DNA from 3 places in the Tardiphaga sp. 768_D3_N2_1 genome. Region 3 is predicted to be linked to each of the others. Evidence: predicted binding sites of a transcription regulator. Region 3 holds the regulator's gene; each other region holds the start of a gene.
The links. Region 3 encodes LexA, which represses DNA repair genes until DNA is damaged. Its sites were predicted from a motif close to TGTTCNNNNTGTGTTCNG; they were not measured.
Positions count from the first base shown of each region.

Region 1: a site for LexA is predicted at 3,450-3,467, ahead of AB8A27_RS28395 (DNA recombination protein RmuC). Genes of this name have one in related genera too.
Region 2: a site for LexA is predicted at 2,976-2,993, ahead of AB8A27_RS09640 (single-stranded DNA-binding protein). Genes of this name have one in related genera too.

Region 1 is NZ_CP197245.1:6,045,171-6,050,744, reverse strand. It holds gene dapE (succinyl-diaminopimelate desuccinylase) at 1-479, shown strand, start outside; gene AB8A27_RS28415 (phosphorylase family protein) at 476-1,036, shown strand; gene truA (tRNA pseudouridine(38-40) synthase TruA) at 1,033-1,773, opposite strand; gene fmt (methionyl-tRNA formyltransferase) at 1,773-2,705, opposite strand; gene def (peptide deformylase) at 2,744-3,265, opposite strand; gene AB8A27_RS28395 (DNA recombination protein RmuC) at 3,498-4,709, shown strand; gene AB8A27_RS28390 (AmpG family muropeptide MFS transporter) at 4,840-5,574, shown strand, end outside.
Region 2 is NZ_CP197245.1:2,097,546-2,103,119, reverse strand. It holds gene AB8A27_RS09655 (AAA family ATPase) at 1-326, opposite strand, end outside; gene AB8A27_RS09650 (class I SAM-dependent methyltransferase) at 873-1,670, shown strand; gene AB8A27_RS09645 (hypothetical protein) at 1,785-1,988, opposite strand; gene AB8A27_RS09640 (single-stranded DNA-binding protein) at 2,303-2,809, opposite strand; gene AB8A27_RS09635 (outer membrane protein) at 3,275-4,006, shown strand; gene AB8A27_RS09630 (outer membrane protein) at 4,251-4,976, shown strand; gene AB8A27_RS09625 (outer membrane protein) at 5,223-5,574, shown strand, end outside.
Region 3 is NZ_CP197245.1:1,993,613-1,999,186, forward strand. It holds gene AB8A27_RS09130 (ComEC/Rec2 family competence protein) at 1-2,048, shown strand, start outside; gene lexA (transcriptional repressor LexA) at 2,067-2,783, opposite strand; gene AB8A27_RS09140 (YgiQ family radical SAM protein) at 3,124-5,160, shown strand; gene AB8A27_RS09145 (N-acetyltransferase family protein) at 5,217-5,574, opposite strand, start outside.

The sequences.
Region 1 (5,574 bases), 4.1 Mb from region 3:
ATCAGGGCAATGCGCAGTTTCAGCCGTCCAATCTCGAATTCACCTCGGTGGATGTCGGCAATAAGGCGACCAACGTCATCCCCGCGCAGGCGCAGGCGAAGTTCAATATCCGCTTCAACGACCATCACACGCAGGCGTCATTGCGCGAACTGATCGATGCACGCGTCGCGGCCGCTGCCGGCAATCGCATTCGCGCGCATGTGATCTGGGAACCGAGCAATTCGGATAGCTTCGTCACAAAGCCTGGCGCATTTACCGATACGGTCGTCGCCGCGATCAAGGATGTTACCGGCCGCACACCTGATCTGAACACGGGAGGCGGCACCTCGGACGCGCGTTTCATCAAGAACTACTGCCCGGTGATCGAATTCGGCCTGGTCGGCCAGACCATGCATCAGATCGACGAACACACGAAAGTCGACGATCTGGAGAAACTCACAAAGATCTATCGCGGCGTCCTGGATCGGTATTTCGCATGAACGGCAAGATTCTCGTCCTCACCGCGCTCGAAAGCGAGCTCGACAAATCGCGCGCGCCTGCCGAGATCGAGGTGATTTTCACCGGCGTCGGCAAGATCAACACCACGATCGCCACGCTTCAGGCAGTGCAGGCCATGCAGCCAAAGCTCGTCGTGAACTACGGCACCGCCGGCAAGCTGAACACCAAACTCAACGGCCTCGTCGAGGTCAGCGATGTGATCCAGCGCGACATGAATGCTGAGCCGTTGGCGCCGCGCGGCCGCACGCCCTTTGCGCCCGACCTCGACCGTCTGGTCTCGGGTCAGCGCGGCGTCATCTGCGGCAGTGGTGACAGTTTCGTCACCTCCACCGATCCTTGGCTGGTCGACAACAAGGTCGACATCGTCGATATGGAACTGTTTGCCATCGCGCAGGTCTGCCTGCGCCACGGCATCCGCTGGCGCGCCTTCAAGTTCATCACCGACGACGCCAATGATTTTGCGCATGAACACTGGACGGCGAATGTCGCGAATGGACAGGATCTGTTCTGGGACGTGATGAAGGGCGTGAAGGTCTAGTAGTCGACCTTTACCAGATACAGCCCATCTGGCGGCGCCACGATGCCACAGGCGCTGCGATCCCTAGCGGCAAGCGCCGCAGCCAGGTCGTCCGGCGTCCAGCGGCCATTGCCGACCCACACAAGCGAACCGACCATCGAGCGGACCTGGCTGTGCAGGAAAGACCGCGCTGATGTTGTGATCGTGATCGCCTCGCCGTTCTGCACTACATCAAGCTGATCGAGCGTACGGATCGGCGACTTGGCCTGGCATTCGGTATCGCGAAAGGTCGTGAAGTCGTGGCGGCCGAGCAACCGCTTCGCCGCCTCGCTCATGGCAGCGACATCGAGCGGACGCGGCACGCGCCAGACTCGGCCGGCATCGACGGTGAGGTTCGCACGGCGATTGGTAATGCGATAGACGTAGTGGCGTTTGATGGCCGAGAACCGCGCCTCGAAATCATCCGGCACAATATCCGCCGACAGCACGCCGACCGGATGCGGCCGCAGATGGGCATTCATGCCATCGCGAAAGCGACCGGGCACCAGCACTTTCGGCACGTCGCAATGAGCGACCTGGCCGAGCGCATGGACGCCGGCATCGGTGCGGCCGGCGCCATGAACGCGGATCGGCTCGCCGCAAATCGCTTCCGCGGCACGTTCCAGCGCGCCTTGCACGGTCAGGGTCGCATTCTCCTGCACCTGCCATCCAGAGAATGGCGCGCCGTCATATTCGATGATCATCTTGTAGCGCGGCATCAGCCCACCCGCATAGGTGGCTTCAAGGCAATGCCCAGCAGAAATTCATCACTCTTCATTGGCAACTTGCCAGCGCGCTGCATCTCGATGACGCGGATAGCACCGTGGCCGCAGGCAATCGTTAGCCTGTCGTCGAGTAATTCACCCGGAGTACCTGATCCTTGCGCTAGTTCGCAGCGCAAGATTTTGAGGCGCACGACCTCTCCTTGGATATAAGCCTCGCACCATGCACCTGGAAACGGAGACAAGCCATGGATATGCCGCAGTACAGCGCGTGCGGGCCTGCTCCAGTCGATTTTTGCTTCGGCTTTGGCAATCTTGTCTGCGTAGGTGACGCCATCCTCGCTTTGTGGCCGAAGCCGCAACCCACCGCGTTCAAGACCTCCCATCGCGATACCTATCAAACGAGCACCTAGCGGCGCCAAGGCATCGTGCAAATCTTTAGCTGTCATCGTGTCTGTTATTGCGATGCGATCCGCCATGGCGACATCGCCGGTGTCGAGGCCGACATCCATCTTCATCACCATCACGCCGCTCTCGGCATCGCCCGACATGATGGCGCGCTGGATCGGCGCGGCGCCGCGCCAACGCGGCAGCAGCGAGCCATGCAGGTTGAAGCAGCCGAGCGGCACCGCATCGAGGATGTTCTGCGGCAGGATCATGCCATAGGCGACGACCACCGCGGCGTCGGCATCGAAAGCACGAAACTGCGTCTCGGCTTCTTCGGTACGCAGCGTCTTCGGCGTCAGCACAGGAATGCCCAGCCGTTCCGCCTCGCGCGCCACCGGCGTCGGCTGCAGCTTCATGCCACGGCCGGCGGGTTTCGCCTCGCGGGTATAGACCGCCACGACCTCATGGCCATGAGCCACGAGTTCGAGCAGCGTCGGCACCGCGAAATCCGGCGTGCCCATGAAAATCAAACGAAGCGACATAGGTCGAAGCCGATCTGTTGCAGCGTCGGCGGAGAAACCTACTCCGCGCGCTTGGCGAGCTTGGTGAACTTCTTCAGCACGCGGTCGCGCTTCAGCTTGGAGAGATAGTCGACAAACAGCACACCATTGAGATGGTCGATCTCATGCTGAATGCAGGTCGCGAACAGGCCAGAGGCCTCTTCCTCGATGGTCTTGCCGTCGAGGTCCATGTAACGGATCCGCACTGTCGCCGGCCGTTCCACTTCCTCGTAATATTCCGGAATCGACAGGCAGCCTTCCTCGTAAACCGAGAGTTCCTCCGAGGCCGAGATGATCTCCGGATTGATGAAGACGCGCGGCTTCTTGCCCTCCTCCTCATCGTCCTTCTTGGCGATATCCATGGTGATCAGCCGCAGCGGAACCGCGATCTGGATCGCCGCCAGCCCGATCCCGGGAGCGTCATACATCGTCTCGAACATGTCGTCGGCGAGCTTGCGCACCTCTGACGTCACCTTCTCGACAGGTTTGGAGATCAGCCGCAACTGCTTGTCGGGCATGATTATGATTTCACGAATGGCCATGGCGGGCGATTTAATCTGCGCGCCGGCCCGGGTCAATCCGCTGGAAAAGCTGGGCTTTGAAGGGCGTTAACTCCTCGCTAAGCATGAAGATTAAGACGAGGGTAACCATGCCGGTTAAGGTCTGCTTAACCACGTTTCTTAGGCATGCATTAACTAGGAAAATTCATCATCCATCAACCATAAATGTTCCCCCTTCGTTCGCATCACTACCCGAATCGGCTACAAGGATCGGATGAACGAGATTCTTTTCATGGTCGGCGACATGCCGGTCACCGCAGGTATGGCGTTGCTGGGCTTCGGGTTGCTGGCGCTGACCTTGTTGTTGGTCATCGCCATTGTCATTGCCCGCTCCGGCAGCCGCGGCGCCGCCATGGCCATGGCCCAGGCGATCCGCGCAGATGAATTGGAAGAGCGTCTCAGCGAGGTGCTGAAGGCGCAGAACGAGGCCACCGGCCGCGTCGATGCCATGGGCCAAGCGCTGGCCGGCCGTCAGGCCGACATGGCACGCGCGGTGTCCGAGCGGCTGGACTCCGTAACCCATCGCGTCGGCCAATCCATGGAACAGACCACGCGCAACACGATGGACTCATTGCGTGTGCTGCACGAGCGTCTCGGTATCATCGACAACGCGCACAAGAACCTCACCGACCTCACCTCGCAGGTGACGACGCTGCGTGACGTGCTCGCCAACAAGCAGTCCCGCGGCGCCTTCGGTCAGGCGCGGATGGAAAGCATCGTCAAGGACGGCATGCCGAACGGCGCCTTTGCGTTCCAGCACACGCTGTCATCGGGCAAGCGGCCGGATTGCGTGATCTTCCTGCCGGATCAACGACCACTCTGCATCGACGCGAAATTCCCGCTGGAAGCCGTCACCGCATTGCACGACGCGCGCAGCGACGAGGAAAAGAAATATGCGGCGCAGCGCTTGCGCACCGACGTGATGAAGCATGTCAGCGACATCGCCGAGAAATATCTGGTGGCCGGCGAGACGCAGGATACGGCGCTGATGTTCGTCCCGTCGGAATCCGTCTATGCGGAAATCCACGACGGTTTCGACGATATCATCCAGAAGGCCTACCGCGCCCGCGTCGTGCTGGTATCGCCATCGCTCCTGATGCTGGCGATCCAGGTGATGCAGCAGATCCTGAAGGACGCGCGCATGCGCGACGCTGCCGACCAGATCCGCACCGAGGTCCTGAATCTGGGCGACGACCTCACCCGTCTGCGCGATCGCGTGATGAAGCTACAGACGCATTTCGGTCAGGCCAATGAGGACGTCCGCCAGATCCTGATCTCCGCCGACAAGATCGAGAAACGCGCCGGCCGCATCGAGGAACTGGATTTCAGCAAGAGCGATGCGGCGGATGTCACGCCGGCCGCAAGCAAGCCGGCAGCCGTGGACATGTTCGCGCCGCTGCCGAAGAAGCTGCAGGCGGGAGAGTAGAACTCAGACTGTCGTCATGTGATCCTGCGCAGCCACACACGCAGGCCACCGGATACTGGATCGCCTGATCAAGCCGGCGTTGGCAACCGTGGTGTCTGCGGATGAGCTCCGAATCTGCTAACTCTCCCTCATGACGAGCGCACCCGAGACTACCGCCCCCGCTTTGCAGCCCCGTGCCTCCTGGCGTGAGAGCATGGCGGTATACACGCAGCCGCGGGTGCTGATCGTGCTGCTGCTTGGCCTGTCGTCGGGCCTGCCACTGGCACTGTCCGGCTCGACGCTGCTGGTGTGGATGCGCGAATCCGGCGTCGATCTCGGCACCATCGGACTGTTCGCCCTCGTCGGCACACCCTACACACTGAAGTTCCTTTGGGCACCTTTAGTCGATGCGCTGCACGTGCCGTTCTTTACACGGCAGTTCGGTCGCCGCCGCGGCTGGCTGGTATTTTCACAACTACTGCTGATCGGTGCGATCCTGCTGTTGGCGCTGACCGATCCGGCGCGCTCACCGCTGTTCGTCGCACTTGGCGCATTGCTGGTCGCCGCAATGTCGTCGACGCAGGACATTGTCGTCGACGCGTTTCGTGTGGAGAGCCTGCCGGAGAGCGAACAGGCTGCCGGCATGGCGTCTTATGTCGCGGCCTATCGCATCGGCATGCTGATCTCGACCGCCGGCGTGCTGTTTCTGGTCAGTGCCTTCGAGAGCACGGGCATCGCGCGCTCCACCGCATGGATGTGGGGCTATGTAGCGATGGCCGCGATGGTGCTGATCGGTACGGTCACAGCGCTTGCGGCCACCGAGCCCGAGCAATCAGCGCAGGCCGAAGCCGCCACGCGCGACGAAAGCGCCTTCGCGCGCGTGCTG
Region 2 (5,574 bases), 100 kb from region 3:
CAAGATTCGCACAGTAGAGCGATGTCGACCTTCATGCGCCATGACCATGTGCGGCTTCGTAGCGGGATTGATGCTAGAAGCCGCGCCGCGACACCGTCCTTCGGCAGGGTCGATAGCAAGACAGGACCGGAGGTGGCAATCTTTCTGCCAATACGCCCAATGCCATGGCGCGTCTCCGGGCCGTCATCCTGGGCCGACGCATCTTCAATCAGGCGATAACCGTTCACTGTCTTCAGGTTGATGCCTTCTTGCGCCAGCCCCCGGCAGAGGCCGCGAAGAAGTGTGGTCTTGCCTGCACCAGGCGGCCCAAATAACTCGATGATCATGGTGGAATGCCCAGCGCCTCGGAACAAGCTGTCATTTACCTGCAGGTCAGAGCTTAGCCGGATTACAAACCACACCAACGTTCATTTGAATGACTGTTCGGATCCGCGGACTTGTTCGGCAGGAACGGCTTGATTGCCGCCCATTCATAATCGGTTAGTTCGTAGCGCATGATTTGAGGCTCCGGTTTGGGCGCTTGAATCACGTCCAAACCGATGCCTTCAACCGGCAAACCCGAACATCCCGCACTTCCGAGATTAACCGCTAACCGGACAAGCCGTCGACTTGCCAAAATCGACGCGATTGACCCACAACAGACATCTCAGGTGCGGGACAAGCGCCGAATGCGTTCGGCCCTGACAGAACAGGTTCCAGTTTTACCCGGGCTAAGACCGATCCGATATGGCCTTGACCGCCCCCCATCCCGAACGGCCAGGCCTCGTTGGCCTTCCCGAGCGATCATCGCTCCGTTCCGGCATCGTGCGAATGCATGAAGACGTCGTCCCGACATCGAGGTTAGCGTCGGCGGACTCGAGGGACATATCCTTATGCTCAACGGAGACACGTTCAGCTATCGCGCGAGCCACCAGTCGGTTGATGTCGTTGCCGACTACGTCAGCACCTTCGAGGTGGGCCATTGCGCGGCATTGTGGCGGGACGTCGAACAGCCCTTGCTCGAAAGCATTCTGCGCCGGCTCGGAGGGCCACAGCGAACAAGCCTCGACTTCGCCTGCGGAACCGGACGCATTGCGAAGGTCGCCGCTCGGTTGTTCGGCTCGGTTGTCGGGGTCGATGTGTCAGAAGCGATGCTTTCGGCAGCTTCGGTGCCAGACAACGTGACGCTGCTATGCGTCGACGTCACCAAGGTTCCTCTCGAACAGACATTTGACGTTGCCACCGCATTTCGGTTCTTCTTGAATGCAGAAGATACGCTTAGGCGCGACGCATTGCGGGCGATCTATCGGCATCTTCGCAACGACGGCGTATTGGTGTGCAATATCCAGCTCAATGCAACGTCACCCATCGGGTCGTTCAGTCGTGTCCTGAACTGGGCATATCCGAGCAGACCTCGACACACCCTGACTTTGTATCAATTTTCAAGCCTGCTGTCGGATGAGGGATTTGAGGTCGTGGAGAGCACGTATTACGGCTATCTCCCGCGACCGGGCCGGTTGTTTCCACATCTCTGCGAGGCGCTGATCGAGCCATTCGAAAAGGCGTGCCGGAGGCTCAAGGTGCCGGGATTATTGGCGGAGAGTTTTATTGTCGCGGCGCGAAAGCGGGAACGCCTGTTTCCTCAGGTGCAGGACCCTCGGCGAATCGTGCAGGCACCAACAACCTCTTGAGGTTCGGGAGCATGATCATCGAGTTCTTTGGCCCGGCAGCCGCAGGAAAGACCACCTTCGCCCACGCGCTGTGCAAGCGGCTCAACGAGCGCGGCCATCATGCGAATGTTGTGCTCAGCTATTCGGAGCCACCACCTCTCGCGTCACCGACGCCTCATGCCCTCCCACGGCAGGTGAGCGTGCAAGATGAAGCGAGTTCACGAGATCGACGGTTTCCTCCTGCGTCAGTAGATCGCCGGTCTCCAGCCGCTCGATCAGGCTGCCCCCGCGCAATGCGGCCCACTCTTCGGTCGCCGCGATCGAGCGAAGCACCTTCAACCAACATCGTGTTGATCGATCCGGCTTTGCTCCTGAGGAATACGGCGCTGTAGCGAGTAGCCCAAGGGTCCGGCAGCCCGCTCTCCCTGTCCAAGAGAAGCCCAAACCTCTCGCCGCCCTCCATTACAACGGGCTTTACGCGAAATCGGCTGGCAATGCGTTGATTTATCAAACGAAAGCCCCCGCTTGTTTACACAAGCGGGCCCCACAGAATCTGATTCGAGTCTCGTCGGCAATCCGGAAGCTGAAAAACACTAAGTCATTGAAGAAGCGACGAAAGCGTTTTTTAGTTTACACACAGCTCCAACCAACAGTCAGAACGGGATGTCGTCATCCATGTCGCTGCCGCGGCCACCACCGCCACCTGCCGGTGCGGCCACGCGGCGCTGCGGCGGAGCGCTCGACTGGCCACCGCCGAAGCTGTCACCCATGTCGTCGCCGCCATAGCCGCCGCCACCCGCGCCGCCGCCCTTGCCGTCGAGCATGGTCAGTGTCGAATTGAAGCCCTGCAGCACGATCTCGGTGGAGTATTTCTCGACACCCTGCGGATCGGTCCATTTGCGGGTCTGCAGCGCGCCTTCGATATAAACCTTGGCGCCCTTCTTCAGATACTGCTCGGCGACCTTGGCAAGACCTTCGCTGAAGATCACCACGCGATGCCACTCGGTCTTTTCCTTGCGCTCGCCGGTGCCCTTGTCGCGCCACGTATCCGACGTCGCAACGGTCAGGTTGACGACCGGGTTGCCGTTCTGCATCCGGCGAACCTCGGGATCCTTGCCGAGATTGCCGACCAAAATCACCTTGTTGACGCTACCCGCCATGCCACTCTCCTACTCTCGAATCTGAATTTGCTGATTGGGCGCCGGTACAGGCCCCGGCCCGCGCGCAAAGCCGCTGATGATGGGACCCTATACGGTCCGCGCTCCGCGCAGGCCCCCGCAACCGGGTTATCCACGGTATCGTATTTGATCGTCGCTCTATATAGCATGTTCCATTTTTGTTCTCAAGAACACCCCTTGGCGAATTGTTGAGCGACGACAGCGTGCCGAGTCGTCACTGCCGTGCCTGAGTGAAGGCAATAGTGGAACCCGAAGGGAACCCGCGCCCCGCCAAAATTCATATACCTTTCATTAACTTAGAAACGACCAAACATCCAAGACGAGTGTGCTATTTGGGTGACGGACTTTTTGGCAGACTTGCGTATATTTCGATCACTGAATTGCATTTGGCGCTTGCGCCGGGACACGAGGCTTCGCCAACGCGAAGCAATTTTGGGGAGAATTCACATGAAGAAGTTTCTGTTGGGCACCGTTGCCCTGATCGCTCTGGGCGCTTCGGTTCCTGCAATGGCTGCTGACCTGGCCGCTCGTCCCTACACCAAGGCTCCGGCCTACGTTCCCGCCCCGATCTACAACTGGACCGGTTTCTACATCGGCGGTCACGTCGGCGGCGCGTTCAACGGTTCGAACGGCTTCGGCGGCACCTCCGACAATTCGGATGGCCGTTTCCTCGGCGGTGTGCAGATCGGCTATGACTACCAGTTCGCTCCGAACTGGGTGTTCGGCATCGAAGGTCAGTACAGCTGGGTTGGTTCGAACAACACCAACGTCGCTTTCGTTCCGGCTGGCGTCACTTACAACCTGAACCAGAAGGGCCTCGCCTCGGTCACCGGTCGCATCGGTTACACTTGGGGGCCGGCACTGCTCTACGTGAAGGGCGGCTACGCCTACTCCGACTTCAACGAATCGCTGGTTACGACCGTTGGCGCAGTTCCGGTTGCCTTCGCAGCTGGCACCAAGCATGACGGTTACACCGTCGGCGCCGGCCTCGAATACCTGTTCACCCAGAACTGGTCGGGCAAGGTCGAGTACCAGTACTATGACTTCGGCAAGACCACCTTCGCTGCTCCGTCGCCGGCTGGCATCATCGGCCTGTCGTCCCGCAACGACGAGCACACCGTCAAGGCTGGCCTGAACTACCGCTTCAACTGGGGTGGCCCGGTCGTCGCGAAGTACTGAGCTTCACGCCTGATTTCAGGCTTGTGACTACGGAAAGGCCGGCGGAAACGCCGGCCTTTTTCGTTTTGCAGAAAGACAAGCCCCTGGAAAACGACCGCCCCCTCATCCGATACGGCTCGAACAACAGGCCCGGTAGATAAACACCCACTCAACCCATGCGTTAGTTTCTTATGTGTTGCAAGTGAGACACATCTATTTCCCCTGAATCACGCTACGGTTGCAGTATCCAAAGGGGAGTCTTGCAATGAAGAAGCTTCTGCTCGCATCCGTCGCCCTCGCCGGTCTCGCCGCTGCAACGTCAGCTTCCGCCGCCGATCTGGCCGCACGCCCCTACAAGGCGCCACCTCCGCCAGTGCCGGTTGGTTACAACTGGTCCGGCTTCTATGCCGGTGTGATGGGTGGCTATGGCTGGTCTGATCGCATACGCGTTGACGGCTTCACAACGCAGTCCGGCGATATCAATGGCGGCTTCGGCGGCGGCACCATCGGTTACAACTGGCAGACACCCGGCAGCATATGGGTTTGGGGTCTGGAAGTTGACGCCGCCGGTTCGGATATCAAGTATCGCGAAACCGGTCTCGTCGCCCTTATCCCCTACACCTTCGAAGACAAAATCCGCTCCTTCGGCAGTGTGACTGGCCGCGTCGGCGTCACCGCAGGTGCTGCGCTGTTCTATGCCAAGGGTGGCTATGCCTGGGCTGACAACCGCATCTCGCTGAATGTCGGCGGACTGGGCTTCTCCGAGAGCAAGGTGCACTCCGGCTGGACCGTCGGTGCTGGCGTTGAATACATGTTCGCGCCAAGCTGGTCGCTCAAGGGCGAATACATGTATGCCGACTACGGCAACGAAAACTATCTGCGCGCCTTCGCTCCAGCGACCGGCGTCAATCTCGGCATGACGACCCACACCGTCAAGGGCGGCATCAACTATCACTTCAACTGGGGCGGCCCGGTCGTCGCGAGGTACTGAGCTTCGCGCCAGATTTCAGGCTCGTGACAATGGAAAGGCCGGCGAAAATGCCGGCCTTTCTGTTTGGCTGGACGCCCGGATCCTCGGTGGCAAACCTGTTGATTTCCCACGGTTAAATACTACCCCTGACTGCAGTACGTGGCTTTTCGCGCAACCAGCGCGTTAGTTTTCCCCTGTTGCAAGCGAGCTACAGCCACCTCGCCTGAGCCGCGTTAAAGTTGAGACATTCAAAGGGGGAGTCTTGCAATGAAGAAGCTTCTGCTCGCATCCGTCGCCCTTGCCGTTCTCGGCGCAGCCTCGTCAGCTTCCGCAGCCGATCTGGCAGCACGGCCCTATACGAAGGCTCCTCCGATCATTGCGGCGGTCTATGACTGGACCGGCTTCTATATCGGCGGCAACGGTGGCTGGGGAACGAGCCGCAAGTGCTGGGACAGCAATATCGGCACGCTCGCCGCTCCGGTGTTCTCGCCAGAAGGCTGTCACGACGCCAGTGGCGGCACGGCAGGCGGACAGATCGGCTATCGCTGGCAGAGCGCCGCATGGGTGTTCGGCCTCGAAGCGCAGGGCAACTGGGCAGATTTCCACGGTTCGACGACGA
Region 3 (5,574 bases):
TGGCCTGGATTGCCGCCGCCACGGCTGGACTTCTTTGCCTGGCTGCGTTTCTGCTGCGGCGGCAGCGATGGTTTCCCTTGATCTTGCTCGTTGCGGCCATCGCGGCCGGCTTTGCGATGGCTGCCATTAAAACCGCGCGCGTGGCTCATGAGGTTCTGGCCAAGCCGCTCTATTCCGTCGCGCTGACGGGCTTCGTCGAAACTCACGAGGAACGGGAGCGCACGGATCGCTTCGTGCTGCGCATTGCTACGATGGACAGCCCGCGCGCCGCACCGAAACTCACCCGTGTGCGGCTGTCGGTGAAGAAAGGCACGGCGCCTGCCGTCGGCAGCTTCGTCGAATTGAAGGCAAGGCTGCAGCCGCCACTGTCGCCGCTCCGGCCGGGGAGTTACGACTTTGGCCGCGATCTGTATTTTCAGGGGATCGGCGCGTCCGGTTTCGTGATGGGTGGCATCAAGGCGGTCGATCCACCGACACAGCCAAGCCTGGCGTTACGTTACTCGGCGACCATGCAGGGGCTGCGCGACGCGATCGATGCGCGGATCCGCACCGTTCTGTCTGGCGATAGCCGCGCCATTGCCACGGCGCTGCTCACCGGACGCCGCGATGCGATTTCGGCTGACGTCAATGATGCGATGTTCATCTCCGGCCTTGGTCATGTGCTGTCGATCTCCGGTTATCACATGGCCGTTGTCGCCGGCGTCGTGTTCTTCGCGATCCGCGCGTTACTGGCGCTGATCCCGGTCCTGACGGTGACATTCCCGATCAAGAAGGTTGCGGCGGCGGCGGCACTGTTGGCAGCGCTGTTCTATCTGCTGCTGTCCGGTGGGGAAGTGGCCACGCAGCGTTCCTTTTTCATGACGGCCGTCGTGCTGATTGCCGTCATGGTCGATCGCCGGGCGATGACGTTCCGCACGCTGGCGGTGGCGGCGATGGTTGTCCTGATCGTGGCCCCGGAGGCGCTGGTGCATCCGAGTTTCCAAATGTCATTCGCGGCGACGCTGGGGCTCGTTGCATTGGTGCAGATCGGCATGCCCGCGCTGTTTGCCTCGCCCGATCATTCCGCGACTGCGCGCATGGCGCTGTGGGGCGGACGCGAGATTGCGATGCTCGTGCTGGCCTCGCTGGTCGCGGGCCTTGCCACCACGCCCTATGCCGCGTTTCATTTCCATCGCGTCACGCCTTATGGCGTCGTTGCCAATCTCCTCGCGATGCCGGTGGTTTCGGCGCTTGTCATGCCGGCGGGCATTCTCGGTCTCGTAGCGATGCCGTTCGGTTTTGACGGCGTGTTCTGGCGGCTGATGGATGTCGGCATCCAGTGGATGATCGTGGTTACCCAATGGGTGGCAGCCTTGCCCGGCGCTATCGGCCGGATGCCGGCCTTCGGTACCGGACCGCTGATCACAGCCAGTGTCGGCATCATTGTGCTCGGACTGCTGCGTACACCCTTGCGCCTTGCAGGCGTTGGCGTGCTCGCGCTCTCGATCGTCTGGGCACTCCTGGTGAAACAACCGGATGTGCTGATCTCGGGGGATGGTCACAGCGTTGCGGTACGGGGCAGGGACGGGCACCTGCATGTAATGCGCAGCGCCAAGGATACGTTTCTCGTGAAGGAGTGGCTTGCCGGCGATGCCGATGCACGCCTGCCGACCGATGTCTCTCTCAGCCATAGCGTGTCCTGCGACAGCGACGGATGCATCACGCCGCTTGCCGATGGCGCGCTGGTGGCGCTGGCTTTACAGCCTGACGCGTTCACGGATGATTGCGAGAAGGCGGTGCTGATCGTCACGACGAGACAACCGCCAAAGGATTGTCGTGCGCTGGTGATTGATCAGGATCGCCTGCAACGAAACGGTGCGGTGAGCCTGCAGCGAACCGCGAACGGCTTTGCGATCGATGCCGTGCGACCGCCTGGCCTGGACCGTCCGTGGTCGCGCGCCATTCCCGATGAGCCTCAGGCCGACACGCTACAGACCGGTCGCCTGCCGCAAAACCGGCCGGTGGATGCGACGCCGGCGGAAACCGATCTTCAACCCGAAGATCAGTAGTCCGCCGATGCGCAAATCTCAGTAGCGGCGATACAGGCCGATCAGCTTGCCCTGAATGCGCACCCGGTTGGGGGGCAGGATGCGTACTTCGTAAGCGTCGTTGGCGGGCTCCAGCGCGATGGATGCACCGCGGCGGCGGAAGCGCTTCAGCGTGGCTTCCTCGTCGTCGATCAGGGCCACCACGATGTCGCCGGTGTCGGCGCTTTCGTTGCGCTGGATCAGCACGGTATCGCCGTCGAGAATGCCGGCGTCCTGCATGGAATCGCCGCGCACTTCGAGCGCGTAATGTTCGCCGGAGCCGAGCATGTCCGCGGGCATGCTGATGGTGTGGCTACGGGTCTGCAGCGCCTCGATCGGCGTACCTGCCGCGATCCGGCCCATCACGGGGATGGCGACGGTGCGACCGTTATCATCGTCGCTGCTGCCGATGCTGGCAGCCGGACGCACCTTGCCGAGCGTGCCTTCGATGACGCTGGGCGTGAAGCCGCGGCGGCCGGTGCCACCGGTGACCGGGGCGCCGAGCTCGGGCAGCTTGATGACTTCAATGGCACGGGCGCGATTGGGCAGCCGGCGAATGAAACCGCGCTCTTCAAGCGCCGTGATCAGACGATGAATGCCGGACTTGGAGCGCAAGTCGAGTGCATCCTTCATCTCGTCGAAGGAGGGCGGTACGCCGGCTTCCTTCAGGCGCTGGTCGATGAAACGCAGAAGTTCGTATTGTTTGCGGGTGAGCATCTGAAGCCATCCTCAGTTGACGGTGTCGGCCGCCGCGTGTGTTTCGGGACCTCTTGACCGACGCCTTTTGCAGGCGCGCGGCGGAGGGCAGTTCACGAGTTCGGGCACTCATAAACACTAAGCCGCAGAATCTCGAAACAAATCATGAACGAACACTATCTGTTCCATATGTGTTCTGCAATGACTAATTTCGCCCTAAAGCTTTGGTGTTTGACGCGAGAGACCGCGGCATGACGAAGTCATCGACGACCCGGCATCGGCAACGCCGCGAGAGCGTTCATTGCTCTATGAGCAGTGTCAGGCGTTGAATTCGAAAGCCCGGAGTCTTATGCGTGACGCCATGAACAACGCTGCTGTCGCTGTCGCCGAAAAGCCATTGATGTCCCGGGTTCCGTCCATGGCGCAGTCGCGCAAGGCGGCGCCATTCCTACCCATGAGCCGCGCCGAGATGACGGCGCTCGGCTGGGACGCCTGCGACATCGTGCTGGTCACCGGCGATGCCTATGTCGATCATCCCTCGTTCGGCATGGCGATCATTGGCCGGCTGCTTGAAGCGCAGGGGTTTCGCGTCGGCATCATCTCGCAGCCGGACTGGCATTCGGCGGAACCGTTCAAGACGCTCGGCAAGCCGCGCGTGTTCTTCGGCGTCACCGGCGGCAACATGGATTCGATGGTGAACCGCTACACGGCGGATCGCAGGATCCGTAGCGACGACGCCTATACGCCGGGCGGCGAGGGCGGCAAGCGGCCGGATCGTTGCACCGTGGTTTATGCGCAGCGCTGCCGCGAGGCGTTCAAGGATGTGCCGATCGTGCTCGGCGGTATCGAGGCGTCGCTGCGCCGCATCGCGCATTATGATTACTGGTCAGAGAAAGTCCGCCGCTCGATCCTTGCTGACGCGAAGGCCGATCTGCTGCTCTATGGCAATGCCGAGCGTGCCGTCGTCGAGGTCGCGCACCGGCTAGCCGATGGCGAAGCGCCGCGCGATCTCGATGATATCCGCGGCGTCGCGCTGTTTCGTCGTGTGCCCGAGAATTACACCGAGCTGCCCGCGGACGATCTCGATTCTGCCGATGAAGGCGCCACGCGCCGAAACGGCGACACGGTGGTGCGTTTGCCGTCCTGCGAACAGGTCGAGCAGGACAAGGAAGCCTATGCGCGCGCCTCCCGCGTGCTGCACCGGGAAGCCAATCCGGGTAATGCGCGTGCGCTGGTCCAGCGTCACGGCGACCGCGATCTATGGCTCAACCCGCCGCCGATCCCGCTCACATCCGAGGAGATGGATGCGGTCTACGATCTGCCTTATGCCCGCGCGCCGCATCCATCCTATGGCGATCAGAAGATTCCTGCCTGGGACATGATCAAGTTCTCGGTGACGATCATGCGCGGCTGTTTCGGCGGCTGCACTTTCTGCTCGATCACCGAGCATGAAGGCCGCATCATCCAGAACCGCTCGGAAAAATCGATCCTGCAGGAGATCGAGCGTATCCGCGACAAGACGCCGGGCTTCACCGGCGTCATTTCGGACATCGGCGGCCCGACCGCAAACATGTATCGGATGGCCTGCAAGGATCCGAATATCGAGAAGGCGTGCCGGTTGCCGTCCTGCGTGTTTCCGGACATCTGCCCGAATCTCAATACCTCGCATGACGACCTGATCCGCCTGTACCGCAAGGTGCGCGAGACCAAGGGCATCAAGAAGGTGATGGTGGCGTCGGGCGTGCGCTACGATCTCGCGGTGCAGAGCCCGAAATATATCGAGGAGCTCGTCACGCATCATGTCGGCGGCTATTTGAAGATCGCGCCCGAGCATACCGAGCGCGGCCCGCTCGACAAGATGATGAAGCCCGGCATCGGCACATTCAACCGCTTCAAGAAGATGTTCGAGGCGGCCGCGCAGAAGGCCGGCAAGAAATACTATCTGATCCCGTATTTCATCGCCGCACATCCGGGCACGACCGACGAGGACATGATGAACCTCGCGCTGTGGCTGAAGAAGAACCGCTACCGCGCCGATCAGGTACAGACCTTCCTGCCGTCACCGATGGCGACCGCGACGGCGATGTATCACACCGGCGTCAATCCGCTGCGCGGCATCAGGCGCGGCGCGAGCGAAAAGGTCGAGGCCATCAAGGGCCTGCGGCAGCGCCGGCTGCACAAGGCGTTTCTGCGCTACCACGATCCCGATAACTGGCCGATATTGCGCGAGGCATTGAAGCAGATGGGGCGTGCCGATCTGATCGGCTCACATCCCGAACAGCTTGTTCCGGCGCATCAACCTGTCGGCACCGGCAAGGGCGGCGGCACGCGGCGCCCGGTGAGATCCGGCGGCAAGATGCAGCGCTTCACGACGAAGGGCGTACCGATCAGGAAGTGAGCGACGGGCACGTGTCGTCGCTACGCTCCTCGCAATGACGGCGGAGAGACTGTGGTCTAGAGAATCCGCTCCGAAAACGGTACCGGCGGTGGCGGCGTGGTCGACCCCGCTGCCAGCGAGCGCTGCACCATGATCGTATCGGCCCAGCGGCCGGAGCGATAGGCGACGCCGGGCAGCAGGCCCACGCGAGCAAAGCCGAAGCTGTCGTGAAGGCCGAGCGAGGCTGTGTTGTCGGCATCGATATAGCCGATGATCTGCCGGAAGCCGGCGGCCGCGCAGACGTCGATCAATTCGCGCATCAACAGGCGGCCGATGCCCCGGCCGACATGTCCGTGGTGGATATAGATCGAGTGCTTGACCGTGTAGCGATAGGCCGGTCGCTTGCGGAACAGCACCACATAGGCGTAGCCGACC